4 regions of the Saccharopolyspora phatthalungensis genome follow, and region 2 is predicted to be linked to each of the others. Evidence: riboswitches for the same ligand, from Rfam matches in the RefSeq annotation. Region 2 holds a riboswitch; each other region holds the start of a gene.
What was found. Region 2 has a riboswitch for cobalamin ahead of BJ970_RS15360 (putative cobaltochelatase). Riboswitches for the same ligand answer to the same signal wherever they lie in the genome.

Region 1: it holds a riboswitch for cobalamin, as region 2 does, so the genes downstream of both, metE (5-methyltetrahydropteroyltriglutamate--homocysteine S-methyltransferase) here and BJ970_RS15360 (putative cobaltochelatase) in region 2, are expected to answer to the same signal.
Region 3: it holds a riboswitch for cobalamin, as region 2 does, so the genes downstream of both, BJ970_RS03535 (ribonucleoside-diphosphate reductase subunit alpha) here and BJ970_RS15360 (putative cobaltochelatase) in region 2, are expected to answer to the same signal.
Region 4: it holds a riboswitch for cobalamin, as region 2 does, so the genes downstream of both, BJ970_RS31355 (pyridoxal-phosphate dependent enzyme) here and BJ970_RS15360 (putative cobaltochelatase) in region 2, are expected to answer to the same signal.

Annotation. Positions count from the first base shown of each region.
Region 1 covers NZ_JACHIW010000002.1:460,676-468,484, forward strand. Annotated here, with positions in the region: gene BJ970_RS29125 (hypothetical protein) at 362-586, opposite strand; gene metE (5-methyltetrahydropteroyltriglutamate--homocysteine S-methyltransferase) at 600-2,888, opposite strand; cobalamin riboswitch at 3,021-3,277, opposite strand; gene BJ970_RS29135 (RNA polymerase sigma factor) at 3,587-4,081, shown strand; gene BJ970_RS29140 (methylated-DNA--[protein]-cysteine S-methyltransferase) at 4,081-4,698, shown strand; gene BJ970_RS29145 (2OG-Fe(II) oxygenase) at 4,695-5,423, shown strand; partial or broken gene BJ970_RS29150 (DNA-3-methyladenine glycosylase I) at 5,438-5,629, shown strand; gene BJ970_RS29155 (SAM-dependent methyltransferase) at 6,079-7,014, opposite strand; gene BJ970_RS29160 (hypothetical protein) at 7,257-7,809, opposite strand, start outside.
Region 2 covers NZ_JACHIW010000001.1:3,312,051-3,319,859, reverse strand. Annotated here, with positions in the region: gene BJ970_RS15380 (PPE domain-containing protein) at 1-323, opposite strand, end outside; gene BJ970_RS15375 (DUF3558 family protein) at 367-906, opposite strand; gene BJ970_RS15370 (hypothetical protein) at 924-1,337, opposite strand; gene BJ970_RS15365 (MFS transporter) at 1,830-2,990, shown strand; gene BJ970_RS15360 (putative cobaltochelatase) at 3,202-5,244, opposite strand; cobalamin riboswitch at 5,278-5,450, opposite strand; gene BJ970_RS15355 (GNAT family N-acetyltransferase) at 5,605-6,072, opposite strand; gene BJ970_RS15350 (S1 family peptidase) at 6,244-7,071, opposite strand; gene BJ970_RS15345 (MFS transporter) at 7,425-7,809, opposite strand, start outside.
Region 3 covers NZ_JACHIW010000001.1:804,044-811,852, reverse strand. Annotated here, with positions in the region: gene ilvD (dihydroxy-acid dehydratase) at 1-1,487, shown strand, start outside; gene BJ970_RS03540 (ribonucleotide-diphosphate reductase subunit beta) at 1,587-2,663, opposite strand; gene BJ970_RS03535 (ribonucleoside-diphosphate reductase subunit alpha) at 2,738-5,122, opposite strand; cobalamin riboswitch at 5,237-5,451, opposite strand; gene BJ970_RS03530 (glycoside hydrolase family 3 protein) at 5,569-7,809, shown strand, end outside.
Region 4 covers NZ_JACHIW010000002.1:1,104,122-1,111,930, forward strand. Annotated here, with positions in the region: gene BJ970_RS31330 (mandelate racemase/muconate lactonizing enzyme family protein) at 1-171, opposite strand, end outside; gene BJ970_RS31335 (GntR family transcriptional regulator) at 168-824, opposite strand; gene BJ970_RS31340 (NAD(P)-dependent oxidoreductase) at 1,011-1,925, shown strand; gene BJ970_RS31345 (MFS transporter) at 2,001-3,413, shown strand; gene BJ970_RS31350 (hypothetical protein) at 3,879-4,400, shown strand; cobalamin riboswitch at 4,588-4,758, shown strand; gene BJ970_RS31355 (pyridoxal-phosphate dependent enzyme) at 4,955-5,689, shown strand; gene BJ970_RS31360 (MFS transporter) at 5,623-6,801, shown strand; gene BJ970_RS31365 (ABC transporter substrate-binding protein) at 6,798-7,809, shown strand, end outside.

The DNA of each region.
Region 1 (7,809 bases), on a different contig from region 2:
ATCCCCGCGCTAGGTGTCACACCGTAGCACGAAAACGGGCTGAAATTGGGAGGATTCATCGTCGCTGAACTGATTTGCACTATAATGGAATCCTGTCGACTTGACGGTTCGCTACAACCGCAGTTCATCCATGAAAAATTCGCCAGTTCTGAGGCTCGGAAATGCTCTACGCACCGAGCGACCCGGGACAAGGCCCCGCCACAACGGCACCGTCAAACCACTGTGGAACATGCACGACCTGACCCCGGCAGGCCGCCCCGGGGGCTGGCACGAACAACTGAGCTACAAGTGATCTCGCACCAGGACGACGGTCTGCCTATCGCCGCTTGTCGGAGGCGGTCCACGCGCTTCACGGTGACTCTCAGATGTTCGTCCGTCTTGGCGAGTTCACCGGTTTCGCACTGACTCGCCACGACGCCAGGCCCGAGAGTCCGATGTGGACTCTCGGGACCGGACGACTCGCGGCGCCGACTTCGAAATACAGCGCGATCTCGCCGCCGTCTATCTGCACCACGTCCGCCGAAACGGCAATCACCGGAAAACTGGTGTCGTGGGTGGTGATGGCCGCTGGAACGACCACCACCACCCACAAACCGTGGTCAGCGCAGCGAAGGTCGCACCTCAGCCGTCGCCCCCACCATGTTCTTCAGGGCCGCCTCGACCTCGACATAGCCGCGCGTCTTCAGCCCGCAGTCCGGGTTGACCCACAGCCGATCCGCCGGAACGGCCGCCAGCGCGGCCCGCAGCAGGTCCGCGACCTCGGCCACCTCCGGCACCCGCGGCGAGTGGATGTCGTACACGCCGGGTCCCACGCCGCGACCGAAACCGACCGAGTTCAGGTCGTCCAGCACCTCCATGCGCGAGCGGGCGGCCTCGATGCTGGTGACATCGGCGTCCAGCGCCACGATCGCGTTGATCACGTCGCCGAACTCGGAATAGCACAGGTGGGTGTGGACCTGGGTGGATTCGGCGACGCCGCAGGTGGCCAGCCGGAACGAGGTCACCGCCCAGTCCAGGTACGCCTCGTGCTGCGCCGCGCGCAACGGCAGCAACTCGCGCAGCGCCGGTTCGTCGACCTGGATGACCCGGATACCGGCCGCCTCCAGATCGTTCACCTCGTCCCGGATGGCCAGCGCGACCTGCTTCGCGGTGTCGGCCAGCGGCTGGTCGTCCCGGACGAACGACCACGCCAGGATCGTCACCGGACCGGTGAGCATGCCCTTGACCGGCTTCTCGGTCAGTCGCTGCGCATAACTCGCCCATTCGATCGTGATCGGCTTCGGGCGGGAGACATCGCCGAACAGGATCGGCGGCCGCACGCACCGCGACCCGTAGGACTGCACCCAGCCGTTGTCGGTGCTGGCGAAGCCGTCCAGGTATTCGGCGAAGTACTGCACCATGTCGTTGCGTTCGGGTTCGCCGTGGACCAGGACATCGAGCCCGAGTTCTTCCTGGAGGTGGATCACCCGCTCGATCTCCTCGCGCATCCGCTGCCGATAAGTCGCCTGGTCGATGCGGCCGGCGCGCAACGCGGCCCGCGCCTTGCGGACGTCGGTGGTCTGCGGAAACGATCCGATCGTCGTGGTCGGCAACGGCGGCAGGCGCAAGGACTTCTGCTGGGCGGCGCGCCTGTTCTCGTAGTCACTGCGCGTGGTGTACTCCGGCCGCATTGCCTGCAGCCGAGCCCGCACGCGATTGTTGCGCACCCGGTCGGCTTGGGCGCGGTCGGCGACGGCCGCACGGGCCGCGGCCAGTTCCTCGGCCACCGCGTCGCGGCCTGCCTGCAACGCCCGGCCGAGGACGACCACTTCGCGGACCTTCTGCTCGGCGAAGGCCAACCAGGATTTGACCTGCGGATCGAGATTCTCTTCTGCCTCGACGTCATACGGCACGTGCAATAGGGAGCACGACGTGCTAACGGCAACCTCGCTTGCCGAGCCGAGCAGCGTCGCAGCGGTCGCAAGCGCCTTGTCGAGATCGGTGCGCCAAACATTGCGCCCGTCGACCAGCCCGGCTACCAAGGTCTTGTCCTGCAACCCGCGGACCGACGACAAGGAGTCCACTGTCGACGTCCCGGCGACCAGATCGACACCGATGGCCTCGACCGGGCTGGAGGCCAGCACCTGCAACGCCGCACCGAGATCGCCGAAATAGCCCGCGACCAACAGGTTCGGACGCTCGCCCAGAGCACCGAGCCGCTGGTAGGCCTCGCGCAGCGCATCCAGCTCCGGCTGCGAGCGGTCGGCGGCGAACGCGGGTTCGTCCAGTTGCACCCACTCCACGCCGGCTCGGTACAGCTCGCCCAGCAGCTCGGCGTAAGCGTCGAGGAGCCCAGCCAGCTTGTCCAACGGCCGGAACGCCTCCGGAGCTCCGGCGGCGGGCTTGGACAGCAGCAGGAAGGTCAGCGGGCCCACCAGCACCGGGCGGGTGGTCACGCCCGCTTCGGCGGCCTCCCGGTACTGCTCCACCGGGGTCCGGTCGGCCAGCGAGAAGCGCGTGTCCGGACCGATCTCGGGCACCAGGTAGTGGTAGTTGGTGTCGAACCACTTGGTCATCTCCAGCGGCGGCATCGACTCGACGCCGCGCGCCATGGCGAAGTAGGTGTCCAACGGGCCCAACCCGAGCTCGGCGTAGCGCGGCGGGACCGCACCGAAGGTGACCGCGGTGTCCAGCACCTGGTCGTAGAACGAAAAAGTGTTGCCCGGTACCGAGTCCAGGCCCGCATCCCGTAGCGCGCGCCAAGAATCGAGCCGCAGTTCGCGCGCGACCGCGCGCAGTTCCGCTTCGCCGGTGCGGGACGACCAGTAGCTCTCCAATGCGCGCTTCAATTCCCGGTTGGGGCCGATCCGGGGGTAGCCGAGTACGGTCGATCCGATCTTGCTGGTCAAGGCCCTCTCCTCGCGAGCTCGACGACAAATGCCCCGAGGTCAGGGAAAGAGCAGGCGAACCGGCAGGCGCCGCGCGACACGGGCCGGTCGTCCGCCAGGCCCTCCCGCGAGACCTCGGACCGCGCGCACCACTCGGTGCGCGCACCGGTGGCAGGTCTTCGGACTCGCGGGCAGGTCCCGGCCGTTGCCGGGGTTCCTACTGGCCGTCGCTTCCCAGGCACGCGTGCCCAGTGCTGCGCCCGGTCTGCTCAGACCGGGGACGGCGGTCGTTCCCACTCACCGCTGCGGGGCAGTCCCGGACTCGCACCGGGTTCCCTCTTGCCTCGCCCACCCGCGGATGCGACTTCAGTCGCGCTTGGGGCGGACGAACCACCAGCACAACGGAGGCTACCGACTGCAAGGCCGTTGGCAAGAGGCCGACGCACCTGGACGGTGTCCGCGCATCCGGTGACTTCCGCGCTGAACACCCCTTTCCCACCCGTGCCCGCACCACGGATGAGAGGCTCGTCACTCAGTGTCGTGCGGACGTGACCGGGCTGGCACTCCGTTCCCCGCTGCACGGACCTTGAACGCAGCGGAACCGCTGGCGGCGGGGTCGGGCGTGTGCGGCCAGCGGAACGAACCAGGTCGGGTGACGATCACGTCAACGGTGCTGGATCCGCATCTCACGTTCCGCGGGGCCCGGCCGTCTACGGGGAGTGAAAGTGAGACCGTTCGAGCAGATCGTCGACGAGTACGGCCCGATGGTGCTGCGAGTGTGCCGAGCCGTGCTCGGACCAGCCGACGCCGAAGACGCCTGGTCGGAGACCTTCCTGGCCGCGCTGCGCGCCTACCCGGAGCTCGCCGAGGACGCCAACGTGGAGGCGTGGCTGGTCACGATCGCGCACCGCAAGGCGGTCGACGTCACCCGGGCAACGGCGCGTCGACCCGTGGTCGTGGCGCGCCTGCCCGAGCGGCCCAGCACCGCCGGCCGTCCGGAGGACTGGGACGGCGACCTGTGGGCAGCGTTGAGCGCGCTGCCGACCAAACAACGCATGGCCGTGGCCTACCACTACCTGGCGGGGCTGCCCTACGCCGAAATCGCCGAGATCATCGGCGGCAGTACGGATGCGGCCCGCCGCGCCGCGGCCGACGGCATCAAAACCCTGCGCGCGACGTATCGACGCGCCACGAGCGTAGGAGGGGAAGCGTGATGATGGCGATCCACGAATCCGACGACAGGCACCTGTTCGATGCGCTCCCGGCGATCGACTTCGACGTCAGCAAGCGACTGCACTTCGAGCTGGTGCACGCGGCCCGGCGGGAGGGGCTGCTGGACGTCTCCTACCGCACGATCGACACCCCGGTGGGCGAGCTGCTGCTGGCCGCGACCGAGCTCGGCCTGGTGCGGGTCGCGTACACCAGGCAGGGGCATGACCGGGTCCTGGAGTCGCTGGCCAAGTTGATCAGCCCCCGCATCCTGCGGGCAACCGACCGACTGGACGAGGTCGCCCGCCAGATCGAGCAGTACTTCACCAAGCGGCGGCGCGCCTTCGACCTGCCGCTGGACTGGCGCCTCTCCCGCGGGTTCCGGCTGAACGTGCTGTCCCACCTGCCCGACATCGCCTACGGCAACACGGCCAGCTATGCCGATGTCGCGGCGGCTGCGGGCAGCCCCCGAGCGGTGCGCGCAGTGGGTTCCGCGTGCGCGACCAACCCGCTGCCGGTGGTGGTGCCATGCCACCGCGTCGTGCGTTCGGACGGAACGGCGGGCGGATACGTCGGCGGGCTGGAGGCCAAGACGACCCTGTTGAACCTGGAGGCATCATGAGCACGCCGAAGGCGGACCGGTACGCGAAGCGGGTCTCCGGCGCGGACTGGCAGACGGTTGCCGCCGAGGTCAACGACTACGGGTGCGCACTGCTGCCGCAGTTGCTGACCGCCGACGAGTGCGAACGGATCGCGGCCCTGTGGAACGAGCCCGAGCACTTCCGCGCGACGATCAATCTGCGCCGCCACCGCTTCGGAGACAACGGCGACTACCACTACTTCGCCGCGCCCTTCCCCGAGCCGGTGGAGAAGCTGCGACAGGCCCTGTACCCGCGGCTGCTGCCGATCGCCCAGGACTGGTACGACAAGCTCGGCCGGGAAGCGGAATGGCCGGACACCCTTGACGAGTGGCTGGACATCTGCCATCGGGCCGGGCAGACCCGCCCGACCCCTATCCTGCTGCGCTACGAGCAGGGCGGCTGGAACGCGCTGCACCGCGATCTCTACGGCGACAAGGTGTTCCCGCTGCAGGTCGTGATCAACCTCAACGCACCGGGGACCGACCACACCGGAGGCGAGTTCCTGTTGGTGGAGCAGCGCCCGCGGGCCCAATCGCGGGGGACCGCAACGCTGATCCCGCAGGGCCACGGACTGGTGTTCACCACCCGCGACCGGCCGGTGCGCTCGGCTCGCGGTTGGTCTGCCTGCCCCGTGCGGCACGGGGTCTCCGCGGTCCGCTCCGGATGCCGCCACACGTTGGGCCTGGTCTTCCACGACGCCGCCTGATGAGTTACACGCACCCGCGGACGATCGCCGAGATCCCCACCACCTCGCCGGAATCCGTTGCGCTGTCAAAGGCGCTACGCGCCAAGGGATTCGCGTTCGTCGGACCGACGACGATGTTCGCGCTGATGGAGGCCATCGGCATGGTCGATACGCACCTCGTCGACAGCCACCGCCGCGGCACCTCCGGCATCTGGCGGCACCCCTGACCTGGGTGACGGCCGATTCAGCGCGAAATCGCGCCGACTCCAGGCGCACCGGCGTCCGGTCGGGCGCGGCCACCGGCGTGCGGTGACCGCGGCGACGGGTGTTGATCAGGCCGCCCAGCTGGGTTGTCGGCCCGCTCCCGTCGGGACAATTCCGCGGTGCTCCGAAACTTGATCTTGTTTTAGGAGGCGCGGCCGTCTCGGACGACTCTCGGGCCGGTGGTGGACCGCGACGACCGGGACGGTGGTCGGCTACGAGTCCTGGCTGGAGCGCGACCGCTGATCATGCAGGACTTCGGCCCGGACGTCGTCGGGATCGCCCCGCCCGTCGGCCGAGGCGTTCGCTCGATCGCGTGCCGAGACCGACCGCGCGGCCTGCGGCCACCGATTACGAGACAATACGGATTGGGACGGACCGACTATTTCGACGATCCCGCGTGCCGAGTCGGTCGTCATGCGGGGTAGCTGCTACTTCGTGGTCTTGTGAGGGCGCCGCTGACGTAGAGCATGTCGCCCATGCGCATGTCGTCGTCCTTGAGGGGCGGAAGGTCGTTGGCGGCGAACAGGTCTCGGATGCTGATTCCGTTCAGCGCCCAGCCGCGGTCGGTCAGGTAGGGAGCCGCTTCGTTGCGCTCACCGAAATATCGCAGCCTCGCCATGTCGGGATCGAAACTGTGCGCACGCCAGCGTTCGGAGATGCGGTGCAGGCGTTCCTTCGTCTTGTCCTCGTCGCCTGGTTGCGGGTTGGGCTTGCTTTCGGTGGCCACCCGGCTTCCCGGCGCGCTGAGTTCGGTGATGGTGTCCAGCAGGCGATCCTGCGCCTTGGGCGGCAGGTAGCCCAGCAGGCCTTCGGCGCTCCACGCGGTCGGCCGGGCCGGGTCGAATCCGGCGGTGCGCAGTGCGGTGGGCCAATCGTCGCGCAGATCGACCGCGGCCACTCTCCGGTCGGCGGTGGGCGCAGCGCCCAACTCGGCCAGTGTGCGGGTCTTGAATTCGATGACCTGCGGCTGGTCGACCTCATACACCACGGTCCCGGTTGGCCAGGGCAGTCGGTACGCGCGGGAATCCAGCCCCGAGGCCAGGATCACGACCTGCGTGGTGCCCGCGTTCGTCGCATCGAGGAAGAACTCGTCGTAGAAGTTGGTACGTACCTTGGCTATGTCGATCCATACCTGCTCGACCAAGTCGTTGGGGGTCACTTCGCCGGTCGCCAGCCGGGTGAGTAGGTCGACGCCGACCGCCCGGACGAGCGGTTCGGCGAACGGGTCGTCGATGAGCGAACGATCCGCGCGGGTCGCTATCGCCCGGGCCGCCGCGGCCATGCTGGCGGTCGCGCCGACGCTGGATGCCAGGTCCCAGGTGTCTCCGTCGTGCCTGGTGGAAGTCATGTTCTGTCCTACCCTTCTTTGAACCTAGGTCTTGTTTGAGACCGCTCACGGCGACATGAAATCACCAGCCAGACAGGGCATTTATGCCGGTCTTAGCGTGACTTGTCGTGGGCAGCCCTCCGACTCCTCCGAGACGGGAGGGGAGCAGCCAGTGCATATGCCTGCATGTCAGCGAGGTCGCCATGCGCTGTTGGCTCCTCGTCCGACAGCACCGCTACCGGACCCCGCCGTGCTTTCGGTCGTCAATGGGCGAACGCCGTTCCGGCGGCCGGGGCCCGGTCCACCTCCGGCCGGTACACCATCAGCACCGACGCCGCGCCGACCCACAGCGCGAACACGATGCCCGTCACCAAGGCCGCGACCGCTACGAACCCGCTCGGCATGTAGAAGGAAGTGACGCCGGCGATCAACCCGATCAGGCCCACGCCGAGACCGAACCACCCCAGCCACGGCGCCAGCAGTTCGCCGCGCGTCATCGCGGCACCGGCGGTGGCCGCGAACAACGCGACCAGCAGCCCGAGCCCACCTAGCGACAGCCGGTGCAGCTCGGCGAGCACGAACACAATCGACTGGCTCGCGCTGGCCACGTTATTGCTCAGCGAGACCAGCGTGGTGACCGGCAGCACGCTCAGCATCGTCATCGTCGCGAGGCTGACGCCCGCACCGAAGACGACCGGGGAGAACGCTTCCGCACCACCTTCCGCACGCTGCAACAGGTGGCGAAGATGCCCCACGAACCACAGGAACACCACGGCGGCGAGGGTCAAGGCCAACGCGGCCAACAAGATCGTCGCC
Region 2 (7,809 bases):
CGGCCGACGTCGTGCACCGCGCCCGGATCGAAGTTCTCCTTGACGAACCGGGCCATCTCCTTGTGCTCGAAGGAGAGGTAGTTCGTTCCCCCCAGCGCGCCCGGTTTCTCCCGGAGTTTCTGGTCTACCGAGAGGGCCTCGACCTGCTGCTGCGCGTACTTCGCGGCCTCCTGCTGTGCCTGTGCCCGCGACAGCGCCTGGCTCAGCACATCGCCGACAAACGGCAGGTTGGTAAGGCCTTTGTACTGCTCGCGCCCTTGCTCGTAGGCGGCCTGTTCATAGTCGGCGATGTACTCAGGCCCGCCACCCGGTGGCGAAGTCATGACTTCCCCCTCAATGCACCCTGATAGGTTCTCCAAATTGCGTTCAGTTGTTCCGCAGGTTTGCCGCCACCAAGGACGCAGCCTGTTGCGCCGCTTGGCACGCTGTTTCGGTATCCCGGGGCAACGAAACGTTGATCTGGATGGAAGTTCGCGGCGAACTCGGAAAGACCACCGCACACCCCCCAGGCCCGAGGGCTTCGCGGATGAGCTTGGCGGCCACGCTCCCCACCGAGGTCGCCTCCACCTGGCCATCGGTGAGGTTCAGCTCATCCACTGCCTTGTCGTTATGCGCGACCACGGACATGATTCCGCCCGCCGACACCTTGAAATCACATACCGGAGCACCGGCGATGCGCTTGGCCAGGCCAGCGCCTTCGAGCCCGAGCCTCGCCGAATCAGCCGGTTTCAACGTCTGGCACGGATCGATCGCGACCGCCTCGGCGCTGGTTGTCGTGGTGCTCTCGCCGCTTTCGCGCGAACCACTGGCGGTTCCGTTGCTGCGCGGTGGCTCACAGCCCGCGACCCCCAACGCGAGCAGGGCAAGCGCACCAACGGTCACCGCATTCGACAACGACTTAAGCACCCGAGCAATCCCCGTTCTCAATCCTGCGCGCCGATATCGGTGGCGTTGCCCTCGTCCACGTCCTGGTAATCCTCGATGCCCTTCCGGATCGCCTCGACCACCTGGGGCACTTGTTCTTGCAGCTTGGTGATCAACTCTTCGTACGACCGACCGTCGCAACCCGCTGCGACCTCTGCGTTGAAATCGGCTATCGCCTGCCCGGCCGGACTGTCCCCCAGCGGGGTGCGTGTCTTCAAGGTGTACATGTCCGAACGGATCGTTCGCAGCGCGGTGTTCTGGAAATCCTCGAAGATCCTGATCAGCTCGTTGCCCGCATCGGGCGCGACCCGGAACCTACCGTTATTGGACGCGCTGATGATGCCCTGCATGGCTTCGCTCGTGGCGGCGAGCCCGGCGGTCGTTTTGGCCGCCGCTCGAACTGGCTCCGTCATCGCGGTTGTCCCCAGTTTTCGATTTGACCTTTCCCACAGTGGAACCTAGCACCAAGATCTGCCCATAGCCCCGGCCAAGAAGTGAAAAAGCAATTCTCAGCGGAAAATGCCGCCCCAACGGACTAACCGGTTCCGCCGGAGGAGTTCACGGCGTCTTGGATCGGCGTGGTCGACGAACACACAAGAACGCCCCGATGCCCCCGGCGCATGCCCCAACCAAGGTTCCTGGACGAGGCACTACCTCAAAACCTTCCCGCAGCGGCAGCTTAGATTCTTTCAGTTTCTAGTTTTATATTCAGTTTTTCGGAAAGATTCGCTAATACCCACGACGCGGCCTGCTGCGCCACCCGGCACGCCGCTTCGGTATTCCGTGATTTAACGGCGCAGACCTGTATGGACGCGGTTCCACCAGACGTGGTCAACTTCACGGCGTCCTGGATCGGTGTGGTCGATGAACATGGACGAACGTCCCAATCCCTCAGGAGCCACCCGATGCCGACCAGGCCACCGCTGGTGCTGTCCTTCGCCTCGCTGATCTCCAACTTCGACCGCTTCGCGGTCACCCCGATGCTGGTGCTGATCGCGCTCGCGCTGCACGTGCCGCTGGCCGCGGTGGTCACCACGGCCAGCGGTTATTTCCTCGCTTACGGGCTTTCCCAACCGCTGTGGGGACTGCTGTCGGATCGCTTCGGCCGGCTGCCGGTCATCCGCGGCACGCTGCTCGGCGCCGCCGCCGCGGGCCTCGTTTCCGCATTGGCACCGAACCTGACGGCCTTGATCGCGGCGCGCGTGGTCACCGGGGCGTGCATGGGGGCCGTGGTACCGGCTTCGCTCACCTACGTCGGCGACACGGTGCCGCAACAGCACCGGCAGAGCGCGCTGTCGGATCTGATGGCGGCCTCCGCGATGGGCACCGCAATGGCCACCGCCATCGGTGGGCTGCTGGCCAGCTTCCTGGACTGGCGTGTGGTTTTCACGGTTCCGGCGGTATGCGCGGCACTGTGCGTCTTCCTGCTTCGCAAGCTGCCGGAACCGGAGCGCGCCCGGGTCGAAGGTGCGCGCAACCACCTGGTGGCGGTGCTGACAAATCGCTGGGCGTTGCTGGTTTTCGGCCTGGTCTTCGTCGAGGGCGCGATACTGCTGGGCACCATGACCTTCCTCGCTTCGGCGCTGGTGCATGCGGGTGTCGACGTGGCCTTGGCGGGCCTGGCCACCGCCACCTACGGACTCGGCGTGTGGGGGTTCTCCCGGCTGGTCAAGGTGCTGGGACGGCGCCTGGCGGTCTGGCAGTTGATCGCGATCGGCGGCACCTCGATGTTCCTCGGCTACCTGGTCGTGACCGCCGAAGCCAACATCGCGACCGTGGTGGTGACGGCGCTGCTGCTCGGGGGCGGCTGGTCGTTCATGCACTCCTCGCTGCAGACCTGGGTGACCTCAGTGGTCCCGGAAGCCAGGGGCACCGCCGTGGCATTGTTCGCCTCGGCGTTGTTCCTGGGCAGTGCGGTCGCCTCGGCCGCCGCCGGTCCTTTCGCGGAACGCGGTTCGTACGCGCTGGTGTTCGGCGTCGCCGCGGGCCTCGCGGTCCCGCTGGTGATCACGGCCTCCTTCTACCGAAACCGGTACCAACGCCGCGTACTGACGACCACCGGATGATGTCGCCAGTACTTGACGGTGCTGCGGCACCCTGACGTGCACGAGTCAGAGACAGACAAAATGTGCCCCCGCGCTCAACCGGCCTGGGGGTCGCTGGGAGCGCGGGGGCACTTTCAAGTCCACCCCTGGGGGTCAGGTGGACGACAGTTACCGTACCAATCAGTCGACTGGGTCCGTAGGCATAATGCGAGATCTCGTAATCAAAACGAGATCAAGCCGCGTGGCGGTTCTCGTCCCGGACCGCGCGAACCACCCCCGCCACGTTGTCCGCGGAAAGCTCCGTCAACCGCAGGCAGGCTCCGCCGAGCGCGGCCGCGAGTCGACCCGCCAAGCCGAGCCGGACCGGACCGCTCTCGCAATCCACCACGACGGACGCCACATCCGCCGCGGCGAGCAGTCCCGCCGACCGCAGCGCGTCATCGACCGCGCGCTGCGCCCGAAGCCGCCCGGTGAGCCCGGATTCCACCGGCACCGTGGCCTTCCCATCGGTCAGCACCACGACCAAGGGCCGCCGGTGCGGATCGCGCATCCGCTCGGTCTGCACCACTCGATGAACTCGCAGCAACCCATCGGCCAGCGGGGTGCGACCACCGGTGCGCAGCTGCCGCATCCGCGCCGCCGCGATGTCCACAGAGGACGTAGGTGGTAACGCCAGTTCCGCCGAGTCACCCCGGAAGGTGACCACCCCTACCTTGTCGCGCCGCTGGTAGGCGTCCCGCAGCAGCGACAACACCGCGCCGCTGACGGCCGACATCCGCTCCCGCGCGGCCATCGACCCGGACGCATCCACCGCGAACAGCACCAAGTTCCCCTCGCGCCCCTCCCGGATGGCCCGCCGCAGATCGTCCCCTCGCAGCACCAGCCCGGGACCGCTGCGCCCCCGGGCGACCTGGTGCGGCGCCGCGGCAGCCAGCGTGGCCGGCAGGTGGAGACCATGTCCATCCACAGTGGACGATCGCGTGGTCCGGCCGCTCCGCGCCCGGGACCGCGACCGCCGCCCCGGCGCGCCGTCGCCGAGCCCCGGCACCTCCAGCAGCCGCGCCCGAAACGCCGGTGCCGGTGCCGCCGGCGGATGATCCGCCGGCGCCCGGCCGTTGCCGTGCTCCCCCGAGTTCTCCGGGCCTTCCGAATTCTCCGGGCCCTCCGAGCCGCCACCGTCCGGCTCGGTCGGCCCCTCCGGCGGCTGGCCGCCACCGTCGGGGCCCTCCGGCGGCTCGTCGTCGCCGCCGTCGTCGGCGTGTTCCGCCGCCTCGGCCAGGGCCTGTTGGAGCTGGTCTTCGGCCATGCCGGGCTCGTCGAACGGGTCGCGGCGGCGCCGGTGCGGCAGCGCGAGCCGCGCCGCCGCTTCCACGTCCGATTCGGCGACCGCGTCGGCACCGCGCCAGGCAGCGTGGGCGACGGCGGTGCGCGCCAGCACCAGGTCGGCACGCATCCCGTCGACGTCGAACGACGCGCACAGCGCGGAGATCCGGCGTAGTTCGGCGTCCGGGAGGGCCACCGAATCCACCCGGCTGCGGGCCGCCGCGATCCGCGCCGCGAGTTCGGCATCGGCCGCGGCCCATTGCGCGGCGAACCCGGCCGGATCGGCTTCGAACGCCAGCCGGCGGCGCACCACCTCGGTCCGGGTCACGACCTCCCGCGACGCGACGACGTGCACGGTGAGCCCGAACCGGTCGAGCAACTGCGGACGCAGTTCGCCTTCCTCCGGATTCATGGTTCCCACCAACAGGAACGACGCGGCGTGCGACACCGAAACGCCTTCCCGCTCGACGTGCGCACGTCCCATCGCAGCCGCATCCAGCAGCAGGTCCACGAGGTGGTCGTGCAGCAGGTTCACCTCGTCGACGTAGAGCACCCCCCGGTGCGCGGCGGCGAGCAGACCGGGCTGGAAGGCGCGAACGCCTTCGGTCAGGGCGCGTTCCAGGTCCAACGAGCCGATCAGCCGGTCCTCGGTGGCGCCCACCGGGAGTTCGACGAGCTGGGCGGGCCGCTGCGTCGCGGCGCAACCGTGCGGCCCGTCCGGGCATTGCGGGTCGGGGGCCTGCGGCGCGCATCCGAATCGGCAGTCGTCGATCACGTCCAACGGCGGCAGCAGCGATGCCAGCGCACGCACCACCGTCGACTTCGCGGTGCCCTTTTCGCCGCGGACGAGAACCCCGCCGATGCGCGGGTGCACCGCGTTGAGCAGCAACGCCAGCCGGAGGTCGTCGTGGCCGACGACTGCGGTGAAGGGGAAGCGTGGGGCAGCGGCCATGCCTGGTGTTCCTTCCTCGGGGTTCGGGCGCCCCGGTGGCGGGAACAAGGGGCCGCAGTGTCCTGACTCCCGGATCGTCGCGCCCCTCCGGCCTTCCCAGGTCGCCCCGGTGGCTCGCGAGGGGAGGGCCGCTCCCCGGTCACAGTGGCGCCGACCGTGCCGGACTCGCACCGGCTTCCTCGCGCACCCCTTGCTTCGGATCAACGTGCATCGTCGCAGAACCGGGACGGTGGACCAACCGACCACCGCCGCGACGAGACCTGCGCCACTGGTATTTCCGGTGCGCGGGGCGCTAGGGGAAGCCAACGACGCCCCACCAGCGAGTCGAGTTTCCGCCGGAGAGGTGCGGATCAGGCGCGGTCAAGCCCTGCGGCGGGGCTCGCGGCGCATGTCGATGTGCGGGATGCCGTCCTCGATGTATTCCGCACCGTCTTCGACGAAGCCGAAGGAGCGGTAGAAGTCCTTGGTGTAGGTCTGTGCGGCGAGCACCGCGGGAGAATGCTGCACCTCGGCGACCGCGGCGCGCATCAGCTTGCGGGCCAGCCCCAGCCCGCGCGCACCATTAGCGGTGCAGACCCGGCCGATGCGGAAGGTGCCGTCGGGATCTTCCAGCAGCCGCAGGTAGCCGAGCACGTAGCCATCGGCCGCGTCGATCCAGAAGTGCCGGGTGGTCTCATCCAGGTCGCGACCGTCCAGCTCCGGATAGGGACATCCCTGCTCGACGACGAACACGTCGACGCGCAGGCGCAGCATCCGGTAGAGGTCACCGGCGTCCAGGTCGGCGGTGTAAGCGCGGTGGACGGCGGTGGCAAGCGGCTGAAGGGTCACCCTTACCTGGATATCACAGGCAGGTCTCAAACCCCCATTCACCTGCATCAGGAGTAGTCAACACCACTCCGGCGTCCGGCTGACCGAACCGAGCGGTTTCAACGGAAATCGCCGCGCGGATTTCCCTTGAAACCGCCACCGAAGGTCCCCTCGCCGCGCTCGGGGCGAGCTTCAGGACTGCACCGGCAATTCCCCGGCGTAGCTGCTCAGGCGGGTGTAGACGCCGGGGGTGTTGGGGCGGCCGCATCCGGTGCCGTAGGAGACCACTCCGATCAGCCGGCCGCCCGCCACGAGCGGACCGCCCGAGTCACCGGCGCAGGCGTCCGTGCCGCCCGCCGGGACTCCCGCGCAGAACATGCTCTGGGCGTCGTAGTTCGGGTAGGCGCTTCGGCAGGCTTCGTCGGTGGTGACCGGGATTTCCACCGAGCGCAGGGTGTCCGAGGGCGGGCCCGACTCGCTGGTCCGGCCCCAGCCGTAGACGCGGGCCATCGACCCCGGCCGGTACGGCGCCGCTTCGCCCTGCCCGACCATTGCCAGCGGGCGTTGCGGCACGGGCTGGCGCAGCGTCAGCACGGCCACGTCAGAACCGCGGGTGTAGTCCCGGAAGCCGGGGTGGACCCAGATCCGCTCGACCTCCGCGACCACACCTCGTTGCGTGCGCAGATCGGTGCGTCCGGCGATCGCCCGCAGTTCCTTCGGGGGACGCTGGGCGCCGGTGGTCGGGTCCATCGCGCAATGTGCCGCGGTGACGACCTTGACCGGGCTCACCAGGGTGCCGCCGCAGAACTGGTGACCGTAGCCATCGGTCAGTGCCACGACCCACGGTGCGTCGTCGGTGGTGGAGTCCGCGCCGCCGAGCACCCGCGCCTCGGGTTGTTCCTCCGCGCTCGCCGCCACCGGGTGCAGTCCGGCCAGCGCCGTCACCGCGCTCGTGACCACGAGCCGCAGTAGTGCACCACGGCGCGCCGTCCCGGTCCTGCCCTCACTGCCACGCCCCACGTCGTGCCTCCACCTGATTGCGGATCTTGCCGACTGGTCACCGTAGCCACCCCGATGCCGGAACATCGCGCGGTGCAACTTCCAAATAATCAGGAGAATATTTCATCAATATCTATTTCTCCGGGATGTATTGCGGAATACATGACGGTCGGCGACCACTCATCCTTCCTGATCCATTGCGAACCGGGAGCGGACGCCGTCCCCGAACTGCGCCCGAACAGGTGATAGATCTACCCCGATCAAGTGATCACTGCCGCATGCCGTCGCGAAGAAGGAATGGGGCTCCTTGACCTGACCCCGTTGCCCGCCGGCGCAACTGGTGCTGCGTGTTCGGCGCCGTCCGCATCGCTTGGCTACAGCACCCCCGCGTCGCGAAGTCGCTGGGCGCGATCAGCGCGGCGGCGTTCCTGACCATCGCGATCGGCCTGGTCGCCGGTTAACACTGCGACGCACGTCACCAGCGCCAGCCCGAACAGCGCGGCCAGCTGCACCGGCGCGGCGACGAAGCCAGCCAGCAAGCTGACCGCGAACGGTGTGCAGAAGCCGATGTAGGCGATCGACCAGAACACCGCGGTCATTCTGGCCAAAGCGGACGGTGGCGCGATCCGGCCGACCACGGTCAGGCAGAACGTCACGCAGAACCCGTAACCGATGCCCAGCAGGAGATCGCCGAACAACGCCAGTCCCGGCCGCACCCACCACGCCGCGATGGCCGCCAACGCGAGTCCGACAGCCAAC
Region 3 (7,809 bases), 2.5 Mb from region 2:
AGGAAGGCGTGCACGCGGCCGGCGGCTACCCGATGGAGTTCGGCACCATCTCGGTCTCCGACGGCATCTCGATGGGCCACGTTGGCATGCACTACTCCCTGGTGTCCCGGGAGATCATCGCCGACTCCGTCGAGACCGTGATGGAGGCCGAACGGATGGACGGCTCGGTGTTGCTGGCGGGTTGCGACAAGAGCCTGCCGGGCATGCTGATGGCGGCGGCCCGACTCGACCTGGCCTCGGTGTTCGTCTACGCCGGTTCGATCTTGCCGGGGCGCGTGGATGACCGCGAAGTCACCATCATCGATGCCTTCGAAGCGGTCGGGGCCTGCGCACGCGGCCTGATCACGCGCGCCGAGGTGGACCGCATCGAGCGTGCGATCTGCCCCGGGGAGGGTGCCTGCGGCGGGATGTACACCGCGAACACCATGGCCTGCGCGGCCGAGGCGCTGGGGATGTCGGTGCCGGGGTCGGCAAGCCCGCCGTCCGTGGATCGGCGGCGCGATGCGGGTGCCCGCGAAGCGGGCCGGGCGGTGGTCGGCATGCTGGCGCGGCAGCTGACCGCTCGCCAGATCCTGACCAAGGAGGCGTTCGAGAACGCGATCGCCGTCACGATGGCTTTCGGTGGGTCAACGAATGCGGTGCTGCACCTGCTAGCCATCGCGCGGGAGGCCGAGGTCGACCTGAGGCTGGACGACTTCAATCGGATCGGCGACAGAGTGCCGCACCTGGCCGACGTCAAGCCGTTCGGCCGGTACGTGATGCCCGCGGTGGACCGGATCGGCGGCGTACCAGTGGTGATGAAGGCCCTGCTCGCCGCGGGCCTGCTGCACGGCGACTGCATGACGGTGACCGGTCGGACCGTTGCGGAAAACCTAGCCGAACTCGATCCGCCGGAGCTGGACGGTGAGGTGCTGCACCAGCTGTCGAACCCAATCCACCCCACCGGTGGGCTCACCATCTTGCGGGGCTCGCTGGCGCCGGACGGTGCGGTGGTCAAGAGCGCGGGCTTCGACTCGGCGAGTTTCGACGGCACGGCACGCGTTTTCGACGGCGAGCAGGGCGCGATGGATGCGGTGGAGAACGACACGCTGAAGCCAGGTGATGTGGTCATCATCCGCTACGAGGGACCGCGCGGTGGGCCGGGCATGCGGGAGATGCTCGCCGTCACGGGGGCGATCAAAGGTGCCGGCCTAGGCAAGGACGTTTTGCTGGTCACGGACGGCAGGTTCTCCGGCGGCACCACGGGATTGTGCATCGGCCACGTGGCGCCGGAGGCGACCGACGGTGGGCCGATCGCGCTGGTGCAGGACGGCGACCCGATCCGGCTCGACCTCGCCAACCGCACCCTGGACCTGCTCGTCGACGACGCGGAACTCCTGCGGCGTCGCGAGAACTGGTCGCCACCGGCACCGCGTCTCCGCAAGGGTGTGCTCGGCAAGTACGCGAAACTGGTTGGCTCCGCCGCCGAAGGCGCGGTCTGTTCGTGATCAAAGGGTAAGGAACAGCGTGACCTGGACGGGAGGATCCGCGGGCGGGCGCGGGGTGGGAGTGCGCGCCCGCCCGCGGAAGTCAGGTCGTGATGCGGGTCAGTCCCACTGGAGCGAGGCGCCGGACTGGTATTCGATGACTCGGGTTTCGAAGAAGTTCTTCTCCTTCTTCAGGTCCATGGCTTCCGACATCCAGGGGAACGGGTTGTCGGTCTCCGGGAACACCGGTTCCAGGCCGAGCTGGGCGCAGCGCCGGTTGGTGATGAAGTGCATGTACTGCGCGCAGAGTTCGGCGTTGATGCCGAGCAGGCCGCGGGGCATGGTGTCGCGCCCGTAGGCGATCTCCAGTTCGCAGGCTTCGGTGAGCATGCGGCGGATCTCGGCCTGGAATTCCGGGGTCCACAGGTGCGGGTTCTCGATCTTGATCTGGTTGATGCAGTCGATGCCGAAGTTCAGGTGGATCGACTCGTCACGCAGGATGTACTGGTACTGCTCGGCGATGCCGACCATCTTGTTCCGCCGGCCCAGCGCCAGGATCTGCGCGAACCCGGTGTAGAACCACATGCCCTCGAAGATCACATAGAAGGCGACCAGATCGCGCAGGAAGGCCTGGTCGGCCTCGGTGCTGCCGGTGGCGAAATCGGGATCTTCCAGGCTTTGGGTGTACTGCAGGGCCCAGGCGTCCTTGTCGGAGATCGACGGGATCTCCCGGTACATGTTGAAAAGTTCGCCCTCGTCGAGGCCGAGACTCTCACAGATGTACTGGAAGGTGTGCGTGTGCACGGCTTCCTCGAACGCCTGCCGCAGCAGGTACTGGCGGCATTCCGGGTTGGTGATGTGCCGGTAGACGGCGAGCACAATGTTATTGGCCACCAAGGATTCCGCGGTCGCGAAGAATCCGAGGTTGCGCTTGAGCAGCAGACGCTCGTCGTCGCTGAGGCCGTCGGTGGACTTCCACAACGCGATGTCGGCCTGCATCGAGATCTCGGTGGGCATCCAGTGGTTGTTGCAGCCCGCGAGGTACTTCTCCCACGCCCAGCCGTACTTCAGCGGGAGCAGCTGGTTGACGTCGGCGCGGGCGTTGATCATCGCCTTGTCGCTGACGTCGACGCGCCCGGCGGCGCGGTCGATCTCGCCGAGTCCGGCGCCGGAGGAGGGTGTTTGCGGTGAGGTCATGCCGTTGATGCTCCTGGAGGGAAAGTCGCCGCGGTTGTGGAGATGTGATGGGGTGCTCGGGCCGCTGGTCGCCGTTATTGGCAGGCCTCGCAGTCCGGGTCCTCGACCGAACAGGCCACCGCCGCCTCCGTCGGGACCGCGTTGAGCTTGCCGTCGGTGCCGCGCAGGGTGCTCTTCTCCACGTGCGTCGCGCTGGTGGAGCGCAGGTAGTACGTGGTCTTGAGACCCTTGCGCCAGGCGAGCCGGTAGAGCTCGTCGAGTAGCCGGCCGCTGGGGTGCGACACGTAGAGGTTCAGCGACTGCGCCTGGTCGATCCACTTCTGGCGACGCGCCGCCGCCTCGACCAGCCAGTGCGGTTCGACCTCGAACGCCGTCGCGTACAGGGCCTTGAGCTCGGCGGGAACCCGGTCGATCGCGGCCAGGCTGCCGTCGAAGAACTTCAGGTCGGCGACCATCGCGGAGTCCCAGAGGCCCGCCCGCTTGAGGTCCGCGACCAGGTGCGGGTTGACCACGGTGAAGTCCCCGGACATGTTCGCCTTGACGTACAGGTTGCGGTAGACCGGCTCGATGGACTGGTTGACCCCGCAGATGTTGGAGATCGTGGCGGTCGGTGCGATGGCCATCACGTTGGAGTTCCGCATGCCGTCCCGCCGGACCCGCTCCCGCAACGCCTTCCAGTCCATAGTGGACGTTCGGTCCAGGTCGACGTCACCATCGCGGGCGTCGGCGAGCAGCTCCAGCGAATCGATGGGCAGGATTCCCCGGCTCCACAGCGACCCGTCGAAGGACTCGTACCGGCCTCGCTCGGCCGCCAGCCGGCTGGACGCGGCGATGGCGTGGTAGCTGATCTGCTCCATGCTGCGGTCGGCGAACTCGACCGCGGCCGGCGAAGACGCCGGGATGCGCTGGGCGAACAGCGCATCCGCAAAGCCCATCAGTCCGAGCCCGATCGGCCGGTGCCGCAGGTTGGAGCGACGTGCCTCGGGAATCGTGTAAAAGTTGATGTCGATCACATTGTCGAGCATCCGCACGGCGGTACGCGTGGTGCGCTCCAGCCGCTCGGTGTCGATGCCCTCGGCGGTGACATGCCGCGCCAGGTTGATCGACCCGAGGTTGCACACGGCGACCTCGTCGGCGCTGGTGTTCAGCGTGATCTCGGTGCACAGGTTGGAGGAGTGCACGACCCCGCTGTGCTGCTGCGGCGAGCGCAGGTTGCACGGGTCCTTGAAGGTGATCCACGGGTGACCGGTCTCGAACAGCATGGTCAGCATCCGCCGCCACAGCTCCACCGCGCGCACCCGCCGGAACACCCGGACCTCGCCTCGGTCGGCGGCCTGCTCGTAGGCGCGGTAGCGGTCGGCGAACGCTTGGCCGTACAGGTCATGCAGGTCGGGGGTCTCGTCCGGAGAGAACAGCGTCCACTGCTCGTCGGCCTCGACGCGGCGCAGGAACTCGTCGGGCACCCAGTTCGCGGTGTTCATGTCGTGGGTGCGGCGGCGCTCGTCCCCGGTGTTCTTGCGCAGGTCAAGGAACTCCTCGACATCGATATGCCAGGTCTCCAGATACGCGCACACCGCTCCCTTGCGCCGACCGCCCTGGTTCACCGCCACCGCGGTGTCATTGGCGATCTTCAAAAACGGCACCACGCCCTGGGACTTGCCGTTGGTGCCGTTGATGTGCGCGCCGATACCGCGCACCGGTGTCCAGTCGTTGCCCAGCCCACCGGCGTACTTCGACAGCAGCGCGTTGTTGCTGATCGAGTGGAAGATCCCGGACAAATTGTCGTCCACAGTGGTCAGAAAGCAGGACGACAACTGCGGCCGGGTCGTACCGGAATTGAACAGGGTCGGCGTCGAGCACATGAAGTCAAACGACGACAACAGGTGGTAAAACTCGATCGCCCTGGCCTCGCGGTCGTCTTCACGCAGCGCCAGCCCCATCGCGACCCGCATGAAAAACGCCTGCGGCAACTCGAACCGGGTGCCGTCGTGGTGCAGGAAGTAGCGGTCGTACAGGGTCTGCAGGCCGAGGAAACCGAAGGTCAGGTCGCGTTCGGGCACCAGCGCGCGGCCCAGTCGGGCAACGTCGAAGGTGCCCAGCTCCGGGTCGAGCCGGGCCAGTTCGATGCCGCGGCGCACGTAGTCGGCGAAATACTCCGGGTAGCGGTCGCGCATTTCCTCTTGGTCGGCCTCCTGCGGTTCGCCCAGGAAGCTCAGTGCTTCGCGGCGCATCCGGTCCAGCAAGAGCCGGGCGGTGACCTGCGAATAGTTCGGTTCGGTCTCGATCAGGGTGCGCGCCGCCATGATCTGGGCCAGCGACAGCTCGTCGTCGCTGATACCGGCGTAGCCGGTGCGACGTACCTCGTCGAGCACGGCTTCCGCCGAAACGCCGGGCAGCCCGGCGCAGGCCTGGTGGACCACAGTGGACACACGGGTCCAGTCGTTGAGTGTCGCCGTCACGGGCTCTCTCCCTCGCGAGCTCGGCGGACCACGACGGCGCACGAGGAGACCACGGCGGCACGAAACCGCTGGTCGTCCGCGTGGACCCGCCCTCGAGGTCCCGGACAGCACGCTTTCTCGCGTGCACCGGCGGCAGGTCTTCGGACTCACGGGCGGCCTACTGGTCGTGGCTTCCCGGGCTTCTTGCCCAGTGCCTTAACCCGCTACCGTTCGGCAGCCGGGTCACGACGGTCGTTCCCGTTCACCGCTGCGGGGCAGTCCCGGATTCGCACCGGGTTCCCTCTTGCCTCACCGGACGCTTCCGGTGAACCACCAGCGAGCGACACACTACATGTTGGGTTTGGATGTGACGTGCATGGGCAGATAACGGCGTGTCGCGGTCTTGGTCGACAGCGCGGGCGAGGTAGCAGAGACTGGGCGGCCGGAGCCGGGCGAAAGGGGTACCAGTGGACGAGGCGAAGCTGCGGTCGTTGGTCTCGCGGCTGACTGTGGCGGATAAGGCAAGGTTGCTCACGGGGGCGGACTTATGGACCCTGCACCCGATGCCCCAGATCGGACTGCGGTCGCTGGTGCTCTCCGACGGGCCGAATGGGGTGCGCGGCACGGCCTGGGACGAGCGCGACCCGTCGCTGTTGTTGCCGGTGGCGTCCGCGCTGGCCGCGACGTGGGACCGGGCGTCGGCACGCATCATGGGAGAGCTGTTCGGCGACGAGGCGCGCCGCCGGGGCGTGCACGTGGTGCTGGCACCGACGGTCAACGTGCACCGAAGTCCCTTTGGCGGACGGCATTTCGAGAACTTGTCGGAGGATCCGCTGCTGATCGCCGAGATCGGGGCCGAGATCGTCGCGGGTATTCAGTCGCGCGGGGTGGCCGCGACCCCGAAGCACTACGTAGCCAACGACAGCGAAACCGAGCGGCTCAGTTACGACGCCGTGATCGACGATCAGACGTTGCGAGAGGTCTACCTCAAACCGTTCGAGCGGGTCATCGCGAAGGCTTCGCCGTGGGCGCTGATGGCCGCCTACAACTCGGTGAACGGCCACACGATGACCGAGAATTCCGTGCTGGTCAACGACATCCTCAAGGGTGAGTGGGCGTGGGACGGCATGCTCGTGTCGGACTGGTTCGCCACCCGATCGGTCGAGGCGGCGGCCCTCGGCGGCCTCGACCTGGCCATGCCCGGCCCGAAAAGCCCGTGGAGCGACGGGAAACTCGCGACGGCCGTGGAGCAGGGCAAGGTTTCCGAGAGGGTCCTCGACGACAAGGTGCTGCGGGTGTTGCGGCTGGCGGCACGCGTCGGCGCCTTCGCGGACTCGAAACCCGGAGACGGCCCGTCGGAGCAGGCCAGGCCGGTCATCCGGGTGCTGGCGGCGCGGGGATTCGTGCTGCTTCGCAACGAAGTGGTGGGCGACGCGCCGCTGCTGCCGATCGACCCGAAGGTTGCCAAGGTCGCCGTGATCGGCGAGAACGCCACCATTCCCGCGGTACAGGGCGGTGGATCGTCGCACGTTAGCCCGCCGCACGTGGTGACGCCGCTGGACGGATTGCGGGCCGCGTTGCCCGGGACGGACGTGGTGTACCAGCGCGGTGTCCGGCACCGCCGGCTGCTCGACGTGATCCCGCGAGCCGAGATCACCGATCCGGTCGGCGAAGGGGCGGGCTTTCGGGTCGAGTACCTGGACGGCTCCGGCGAGGTCCTCGACAGCGAGCTGCGCGGCACCGACCGGCTGCTGTGGCTCGGGGGCCTGCCTTCCGGGGCGAAATCGTTGCGGATGCGAGGAAAGCTTCAAATCGACGTTGGGGAGCACGTGTTCGGGGTCAACGGCACCGGGCACTTCCGCGTCGAGATCTCCGGTCGGGAGGTGCTGGCTGCGGACGTGACGCGCGCCGACAGCGTCGACGATCCCATGGGGGACATGCTGGAACCGCCGGAACAGCGGTTCAACGTCATGCTCGTGGAGTCGGACCTGGACGCCTCGGGGCAGGCCGCGCTGACCGTGGAGTTCTCCCCGCAGGGCTCCTCCGGGCCCGTGGGCGTCGGGATCGGCCACCGCGCGTCGGAGTGGGACCACGCGACCGAACTCGCCGCCGCACTGGCGATCGCCCGGGACGCCGACGTCGCGGTGGTCGTGGTCGGCACCAACGACGAAGTCGAGACCGAGGGCCGGGATCGCACCTCGCTTGACCTGCCGGGCGCCCAGGACGAGCTGATCCGCGAGGTGGTGGCGGCGAACCCGAACACCGTCGTGGTAGTCAACGCGGGGTCACCGGTGCTCATGCCCTGGGCGGCCGACGTGCCTGCGGTGCTGTGGACCTGGTTCGGCAGCCAGGAGTACGGGGACGCGCTGGCCGACGTGTTGCTGGGCCGGCTCGAACCCGGCGGCCGACTGCCCACCACCTTCCCGGCTGAGCTCGCCGACGTGCCGGTCCCGCTGCCCGGCGTGCAGCCGCTGGACGGCGAACTCCACTACGCCGAGGGAACTTCGGTGGGCTACCGCGCGTATGAGGAGCGGGGCGTGGCCCCAGCGTTCCACTTTGGACATGGGATTGGGTATACGAGCTGGGACTATGTCGAGGCGGTCGCCGAAGGCGAGGCCGTGCGGGTGAAGCTGCGCAACACCGGCGCCCGAGCGGGACGCGAGGTCGTGCAGGTGTACCGCACGGATCCGCTCCGGCTGGCGGGGTTC
Region 4 (7,809 bases), on a different contig from region 2:
ATTCGTCCAGCTCTCCCCGAAGCCCACGCGACCGTCCGCGGTCGCCAGCTCGACCAGCACCATCGACCGGTGCGTCAACGGCGCGAACGACATGGCGATGCCGTCACCGGTGGCCGCGCGCAGCACCCGCAACCGAGCGGACACAATCGACGCCTGGGTCTCCGCGCTCACTGCTGCTCCTCCTTCGCCGACGCCAACAGCGCCAACCGCAGCCGGGAGATGTGAGCCCGGGCCGCCCGCTCGGCCTCGGCAGGGTCGCCGGATTCGATCGCGGCCAGGATCGTGCGGTGGTCGGCCAAGGCATGCCGGGGTCCGGCCGTGACCGTCGTGGTGCGCATCGCCAGCCGGATCTGGGTCTGGATGTCGTCGAGCAGCCGGATCACCTCGGGGTTTCCGCCGGCCTGCCGGACGAGCGCGTGGAAGCGCATGTCGGCCTCCAGGTGCCGTTCCAGATCGGCGGCTTCGACCGCCTCTTCGTGCTCGGCGAGGATTTCGTGGAGCCGGTCGACCAACCGGCGACCGGCGTTCTCCACGGCCAACCGGGCCGCGAGCCCTTCCAGCACTTCGCGCACGTCGTAGAGGGCCGCCAGCTCCGCCGCGCCCACGCGGGCCACCACCGCGCCACGACGCGGTTCCTCCCGCGCTAGCCGTTCCTGCGTTAGCCGCAGCACCGCGTCGCGCACCGGGCTGCGGCTGACCTCAAGCTCCTCGGCGAGGGCGGGCACGCTCAGCCGGGCGCCCGGCAGTAACTCACCGGAGAAGATCTGCTCTCGCAGATGCTGGTACACCGCGTCCGCGATGCGCTCCGCGGATGAAACCTTCATCGTCATTCCTTCCCAATCCCGGGCCAGATCGCGGCCCCGAGGCAGATCGCGGCGCCGAATGCGCAGCCCCCAACACCTTGACACGTTACATGCACTGGGTCCAATCTACATGCAACTCGCCGGTTGTGCATATAACTGGACCATCGCAGCCGATCAGTCCTGGCGAAGCAAGGAGCAAGGATCCACATGGAGCAAGGAAGCTCTGCCAAGAACCACACCGCAGCCGTACTCGGGCTGGGCACCATGGGCGGCCGGGTGGCCGCCCGCTTGCGGGAAGCCGGCGCGCAGGTGTCGGGATACGACTTGTCCGCTGCGGCCAAGACCGCCGCGGCCGAGGCCGGGGTCCGCGTTTGCGACACCCCGGAAGAAGCGGTGCAGAACGTCTCGCTGGTGGTGCTCTCGCTGCCGCTTCCGAAGGACGTCATCGCCGCCGCGCAAGGCCCGCTGAGCAAGGTAGCGGCCGGCACCGTGGTGATCGACCTGTCCACGATCGACCCCGCGAGCGCACGCACGGCGGCCCAGGTGCTGGGGTCCGCCGGTGCCCATTACCTGGATGCACCGGTGCTCGGCCGCCCGGAGCGGTGCGGAAACTGGACCCTTGCGGTCGGCGGCGATGCCGAAGCCGTGGACCGGGTCCGTCCGATCCTGGAGGGCACCGTCGCGACGCGCGTGGCGCATGTGGGCGAAGTGGGCACCGGGTCGGTGGTGAAGCTGCTGAACAACCTCATGTTCGGGGCGATCAATGCGGTCACCGCGGAAGCGATCAACATCAGCCGGCTCGCCGGCCTGGACCCCGAGGTGTTCGCCCAGGTGGTCGCCGACTCCGGGGCGGCCACGGTGTCCGGCCTGTTCCGCGACCTGGCCGCGAAAATGCCGGCCGGCGACTACTCGCCGACGTTCGCGCTCGGCCTGCTGCGCAAGGACAACCGGCTGGCACTCGAACTCGCCAACAGCAGTGGCAGCCCCGCCTTCATCGCCACCTGCGTCAACCAGATCAACAACTTGACGGCGAGCCGCGGCTGGAGTGGCGAGGACACCGGTGCCGTGCACAAGCTGTACGAACTGCTCTCTGCCCCCGACACCACGCCGAACACGCCATGAGTGCCGCACGCCGCCGGCAGCGCGGCCCCGCCGAAACCGACCGCTCGCCCGCCCGGAACAAAGGAGTCACGTGCGATGGCTGAACTGGTCGTACGCTCCAAACGAGACATCATCGACTACGTCAACTCCCACCCGACCGGCACGCGGCGAACCAAGATCCTCGCCTTCATCGCGCTGGGCGGAGTGTTCGTCGATGCCTACGACTTCACCAGCCTCGGCATCGGCATCGACTCGCTCAAGCACCAGCTCGGGCTGAGCCCGTTCGAGCTCGGCAGCGTCACCGCGATCATGGCGGTCGGCGCGATGCTGGGCGCGCTGGTCGGCGGCTACGTCGTCGACAAGATCGGACGGTTCAAGCTCTTCATCCTCGACCTCGCCCTGTTCGTCGTCGCCGCGATCGGCGCCGGACTGTCCCCGAACCTCGAACTCCTGCTGCTGTTCCGGTTCCTGCTCGGCGTCGGCGTGGGCATCGACATGCCGGTGACGTTCAGCTTCGTCGCCGAATTCACCAACAGCAAGGACAAGGGCAAGTACGTCAACTTCTGGCAGTCCATCTGGTATCTGGCGGTGGTCTCCACCGGCCTGATCGTGATGCCGTTCTACTTCGCCGGCGTGACGGAGAACCTCTGGCGGTGGGCGGTCGGGTTCGGCGCCGTGCCGGCCCTGATCGTGCTGCTACTGCGACTCGCCTACACCGAGGAAAGCCCCATGTGGGCAGCGCACAACCTCGGGCTGCACGAGGCGGGGAAGATCCTGGAGAAGAGCTACGGCATCCAGGTCCGGGTGAAACCCGACGCCACCGCCGAACAGGCCGCGCCGCGGCGAAAGGTCGGCATCGGCGAAATCTTCACCTCCCGGTTCCGCGCCCGGACCGTGCTGGCGTCGGTGATCAGCGGAACACAGGCGATTCAGTATTACGCGGTCGGCTTCTACATCCCGGTGATCGCCGCGATGATCTTCGGGGCGGACACCCTGTCGGTCCTGATCGCCACCATCGGCATCAACCTGTTCGGCGTCCTCGGCGGGACAACGCAGCCGTTCCTGACCCACCGGCTCGGACTGCGCAAACTGGCCCTGATCGGGTACGTCATCGTCGCGGCCAGCCTCATCGCCCTTGGAGTACTGGGCAAAACCTCCTGGGCGTATGTGTCGGCGCTGCTCGTTGGCCTGCTGATCTTCGGGCACTCCTTCGGCCCGGGCGCGCAGGGCAAGACGATGGCGGCGCTGTCCTACCCCACCGAAATCCGCGGAGCCGGAATGGGCTGGGCCGAAGGTGTCTCCCGGGTCGGCACGATCATCGGTTTCTACTCTTTCCCGTTGATCCTCGCCTCGTTCGGGCTGTCCACCACCATGCTGCTGCTGACCCTCGTGCCCATCGCGGGCCTCATCACGCTGGGTTCCATCCGCTGGGACCCCGTCGGACAAGACGTGGAAACCTCCGACGACGAGTCGCGCGGCGAGCGCCGGAGCCAACCCGCGCAGTCCTGAAGCACCCCAGGTGCCGGGCGCCTGGTTCGCAAGTACATCTAAACACTCCGCACCCAGGCCGGTGCGTGGCCCACGGCGGGAAACCCGCCAAGGGCCGCGCACCGGTATTACGCTTCGCACAACACCGGCCACTGGCCGTGTTTCGGCGCCCCGCGAAACCGCCCTCCGCGCATGCCTCAATGGACTTGTGCCGTTGACGCGCTGACCACGTTGTTCGCCATCGCCTCTCGCGTGCAACCGATCCAAACCAAAGTCTTCGTGTCCATTCAGGCAATTCCGCGTAGAAAAGCGGGCCACGAACACCGCACAACGCGCCGCACACCCCGGACATCGGTCATCGTGGTGGCAGCCGTCACAGCGAGGACGTCAGGAACCCCCCGCAGCGACGACGCGTGCAGCCCGCCCCGAATCCCGACAACAACACAGCGGGCCGCAGCCGGCCCGCCGCGCAGTTCCATTCCGGAGATGATGACGATGACCGCGACAACATCATGGTTCGCACAGTCGAAACCGATTGACCCGGGAACCGCTGGCGATCAGCCGAGCGAGCTCGCGCAGGATGCCGCGCGCTACGCCGAACTCCTGGGGTGCTCGCTGGACATCGATGCCGCGACGGGACGGATCATCGCCGTGACCGGCGATGCGTTGGATGCCATCACGATGCCTGCCGAACTCGGCACCCGGGTGGCCGCCGGGCTCGCCATCAGCCTGATGTCCGGCCCGATCCTGCGCAGCCCGAACCAGCGCACGTGGACCTTCCTGACCAGGCCGTGCCGGATGGCGACGCACGACGTGCCCGCCGATCTCCGCACCGCGAAGGTCAGCGCGATTGCGCGAGGCACCAAGCTAATCCTGCCGTCGCGGTGGCCGAGCCCGGTCACACCGCATTGGGTGGTAGCACCGACGTCGACCCCACGGACGCTGCCCGGGTGCCAGCCGGTGCTCGGAATCGCGCGCCGGGTCCTGGCCGAGCGCGAAACCGCGTAGAAACGCCTCGCACATATCGAGGCTGCCTCCGCACCGACGAATCCATTGCACCGATAGGACGATGACGGGTTAGTCGCCCGGCACCGCGCCACGAATCCCCCGTGGACCGAGTTGCGCCAGCGCGCAGGAACGAGAGTGATCTCGGGCACGTGTCTTGACGGGCGTCGCCGGGACTGCAAATGTCACCCCACACAAGTTCATTCGACGGCGCCCAGGAAGCCGGTGCGAATCCGGCACGGTCCCGCCACTGTGAATGGGGAGCTACCGCCACCTGTGCCACTGCCGGTGAAACGGCGGGAAGGCGAGCGGAGCGCAGTGATCCATGAGTCAGGAGACTGACGTCGTCGTGCCGATTCGTACGGGGTCGCGGAGCCCCGGAGGAGGTACCTCAGGTGCAGCACCGCGCCGCGCACGTCGCCGTTGTCCGGCATCGCCGCCACAGGCACGTTCGTTTGACGCATCACCCTGACGTCGTCAGCACCGCCATTCCGGCCGCGCAGGTCTGATCACCCCCGTCCGCCGATGGGCGGACCCCGACCTGCGTGGAGACACCTGTGCTCGCTGCTCATCTCTGCCCGTCGTCGGCGCCACATTCGGCCTTACACGCCACGATCGGCCGAGTACGCGCCGAAGACCCGACGCGATCGGCCGCATGGCGGCTCGACAACGTCCGGACCTCGATCGCTTTCCTGACCATCCAAAGTGCACAGCGCCCGCCGCACCCCACGGGCGGGTGGCAACGGAGCAGGCGCGATCGGGTCGGCGAGCTGCTCGCTCGATTACCCGGTGCTTATTGGCCGGACCAGTACAACAACCCGGACAATCCCGCCGGATACCTCGCCCTGGGCCGGGAAATCACTGACCAGTTCCAGCATTTGGATGTCTTGGTGTGCAGTGTCGGCACCGGTGGACACGGTGCCGGGATCGCGCCGGTGGTTCGCGAGCGTTGGCCGCATATCCGGATCGTGGGGTTCGATTCGACCGACTCGACCGTCTTCGGCCAGCCGGCCGCGCACCGGCTGATGCGTGGTTTGGGAAGCAGCATCCATCCGGACAACGTCGCCTACGACATCTTCGATGAAGTGCACTGGATCGGCCCCGCGGAAGCCTTGGACGCGTGCCGCCGGCTCGCCGCCGGCTCGTTCGTCACCGGCGGATGGAGCACCGGTGCCGTCGCTCTGGCCGCCGCGTGGTGCGCTCGGGAGCTGGACTCCGACCTGATGTGCGCGGTGTTCCCGGACGGGCCGCACCGCTACTGGCAGAGCTGGTGCTCGGCGTCCGGAACCTGAGCCAGCAGGGGATGTTCCTGCTCGGGGGAACCGCCGCGGACCGGCTCGGGTGCCGACCGATGATCATCACGGGGTGCGCGCTGCGGGTGGTCTCCTTCGGGTTGTTCGCCGTGTTCACCTCGCTGCCGGGCTTGTGCGCCGCCGCCGTGCTCACCGGTCTGGCGGGTGCCCTGTTCAATCCGGCCGTCCGCACCTACCTCATGCATGAGGCCGGGGACCGACGCGCGGAAGCGTTCGCGGTGTTCAACGTTTTCGCGCACGCCGGGACTCTCGTCGGGCCGCTGCTGGGTGCCGCGTTGCTCACCGTCGACTTCCGGGTGATCGCGTGGGTGGCGGGCATCGCCTTCGCGATTCTCACGGTGGCCCAGATCATCGTGCTGCCCGGCCGGGATCTCCAATCGCAGCAGCACAGTGTGCTAGGGAGCTGGCGCGTGTTGATCAACAACCGCCGCTTCCTGGCGTTCACGCTCGCGTTGTCCGCGTACTTCGCGCTCTACAACCAGCTCTATCTGATGCTTCCGCTGGAAGCACAGCGTGTTTCCGGGCTCAGCGAATCCGTGGCCGCCGTGTTCGTGGTGTCGACCGTGGTCGGCATAGCCGGGCAGGTCCGGATCACGCAGTGGTGTCGGCGGAGGTGGAGCGCGGGTCGATCGGTCTCGCTCGGGCTGATGTGCATGGGCGTGTCCTTCCTCCCTGTGCTGCTGAGCAGTCCGCTGCTCGCAGCGCCGGCCGAGCCGGGCTGGACCGGGGTCGTGCTGGGGTGCCTTCCGGTGCTGCTGGCGACCGTGCTGTTCACGGTCGGCATGGCGGTGACCAATCCGTTCGCGATGGAGTTGCTGCCGATCGTGGGCAGCGAACGGCTGGCAGGCACCTACTACGGCTTCTACTACCTGGTGTCCAGCCTGGTCGCGGCCGGGGTGAGCTGGCTCGTCGGGGCACTGCTCGACGCGACCGGGGATTCGCCGATGCGGTGGGCGCCGTGGCTGGCTTTGCTCGCCGTCGGGCTGGCCGGCGGAGCCGGTGCCGCAGTGCTGGAACGACGAGGGCTGCTGGACCGGGCCGGCGAGTCGGCTCGGGATTCCACGATGACGGGGAAGGAAAATCGCCGGTGATTGACGTCAGTCGACGAAGTCTGCTCAAGGGCGCGTTGGGGACGGTCGCGTTGGCTTCACTTGCCGGATGCGGCGGTGCAGCGGGTGGCTCGAACGGGCGGCTGCGGGTGGCCTTTCCCACGTCGGGCGCGAGGGAATCGCTCGACCCGCACACCAGCTCCTTGTTCGTCGACCAGGCGCGGACCAAAGCGCTGTTCGACACATTGGTCGGCTACGCCGACGATATGAGCGTGGTGCCGCGCCTGGCCGAGTCGTGGGAACCCGACGCCACGGGGACGCGGTGGCTGATCCGGCTGCGCAACGCCCGTTTCCACGACAACCGTCCGGTCACCGCCGAAGATGTGCTTTACAGCTATCGCCGCATCGCCGATCCCGCCACTGCTTCTCCGGCACGACAGCAGTTCGCCGCCGTCGACTTCGCCGCCAGCCGCGCACGATCGGCAACCGAAGTGGAACTCGTGCTGCCCGCCCCGAATTTCGAGTTCCCCTCGGCATGGGGAGCGCCCGCAGCGGAGATCATCCCGGCGGGCACCACGGATTTCGCCGCGCCGGTCGGTTCGGGCCCGTTCCGGTTCGTCTCATTCCAGCCCGGCCGTCCGGCGGTGTTCGCCCGCTTCGACGGCTACTGGGGCGGTGCCCCGACTCCCGCCGAGCTGGAATTCGTTCCGATCAACGAAGGGAGCGCCCGGGTCGCCGCCCTGATGTCGGGCCAAGTGCACTACGTCCACGACGTCAGCGCGAACTCAGCGAGTCTGTTGCAGGGCGACGGCCGCACCACGGTGCTCGCCGCACCGCACGGCACCATGCAGGCCGTGGCGCTCAAGATCGACCGCCCACCCTTCAACGACCCTCGCTTGCAGCAGGCGATCCTGTCCGGTGTTGACCGCCAGGGCCTGCTGGATGTCGCGCTCAGCGGACACGGCCAGGTCGGAAACGATCTGTTCGGCAAGGGGCTGAAGTACTACCCGCAGGACCTGGCGCAACGCGAACGCGACCTCGACCTCGCCC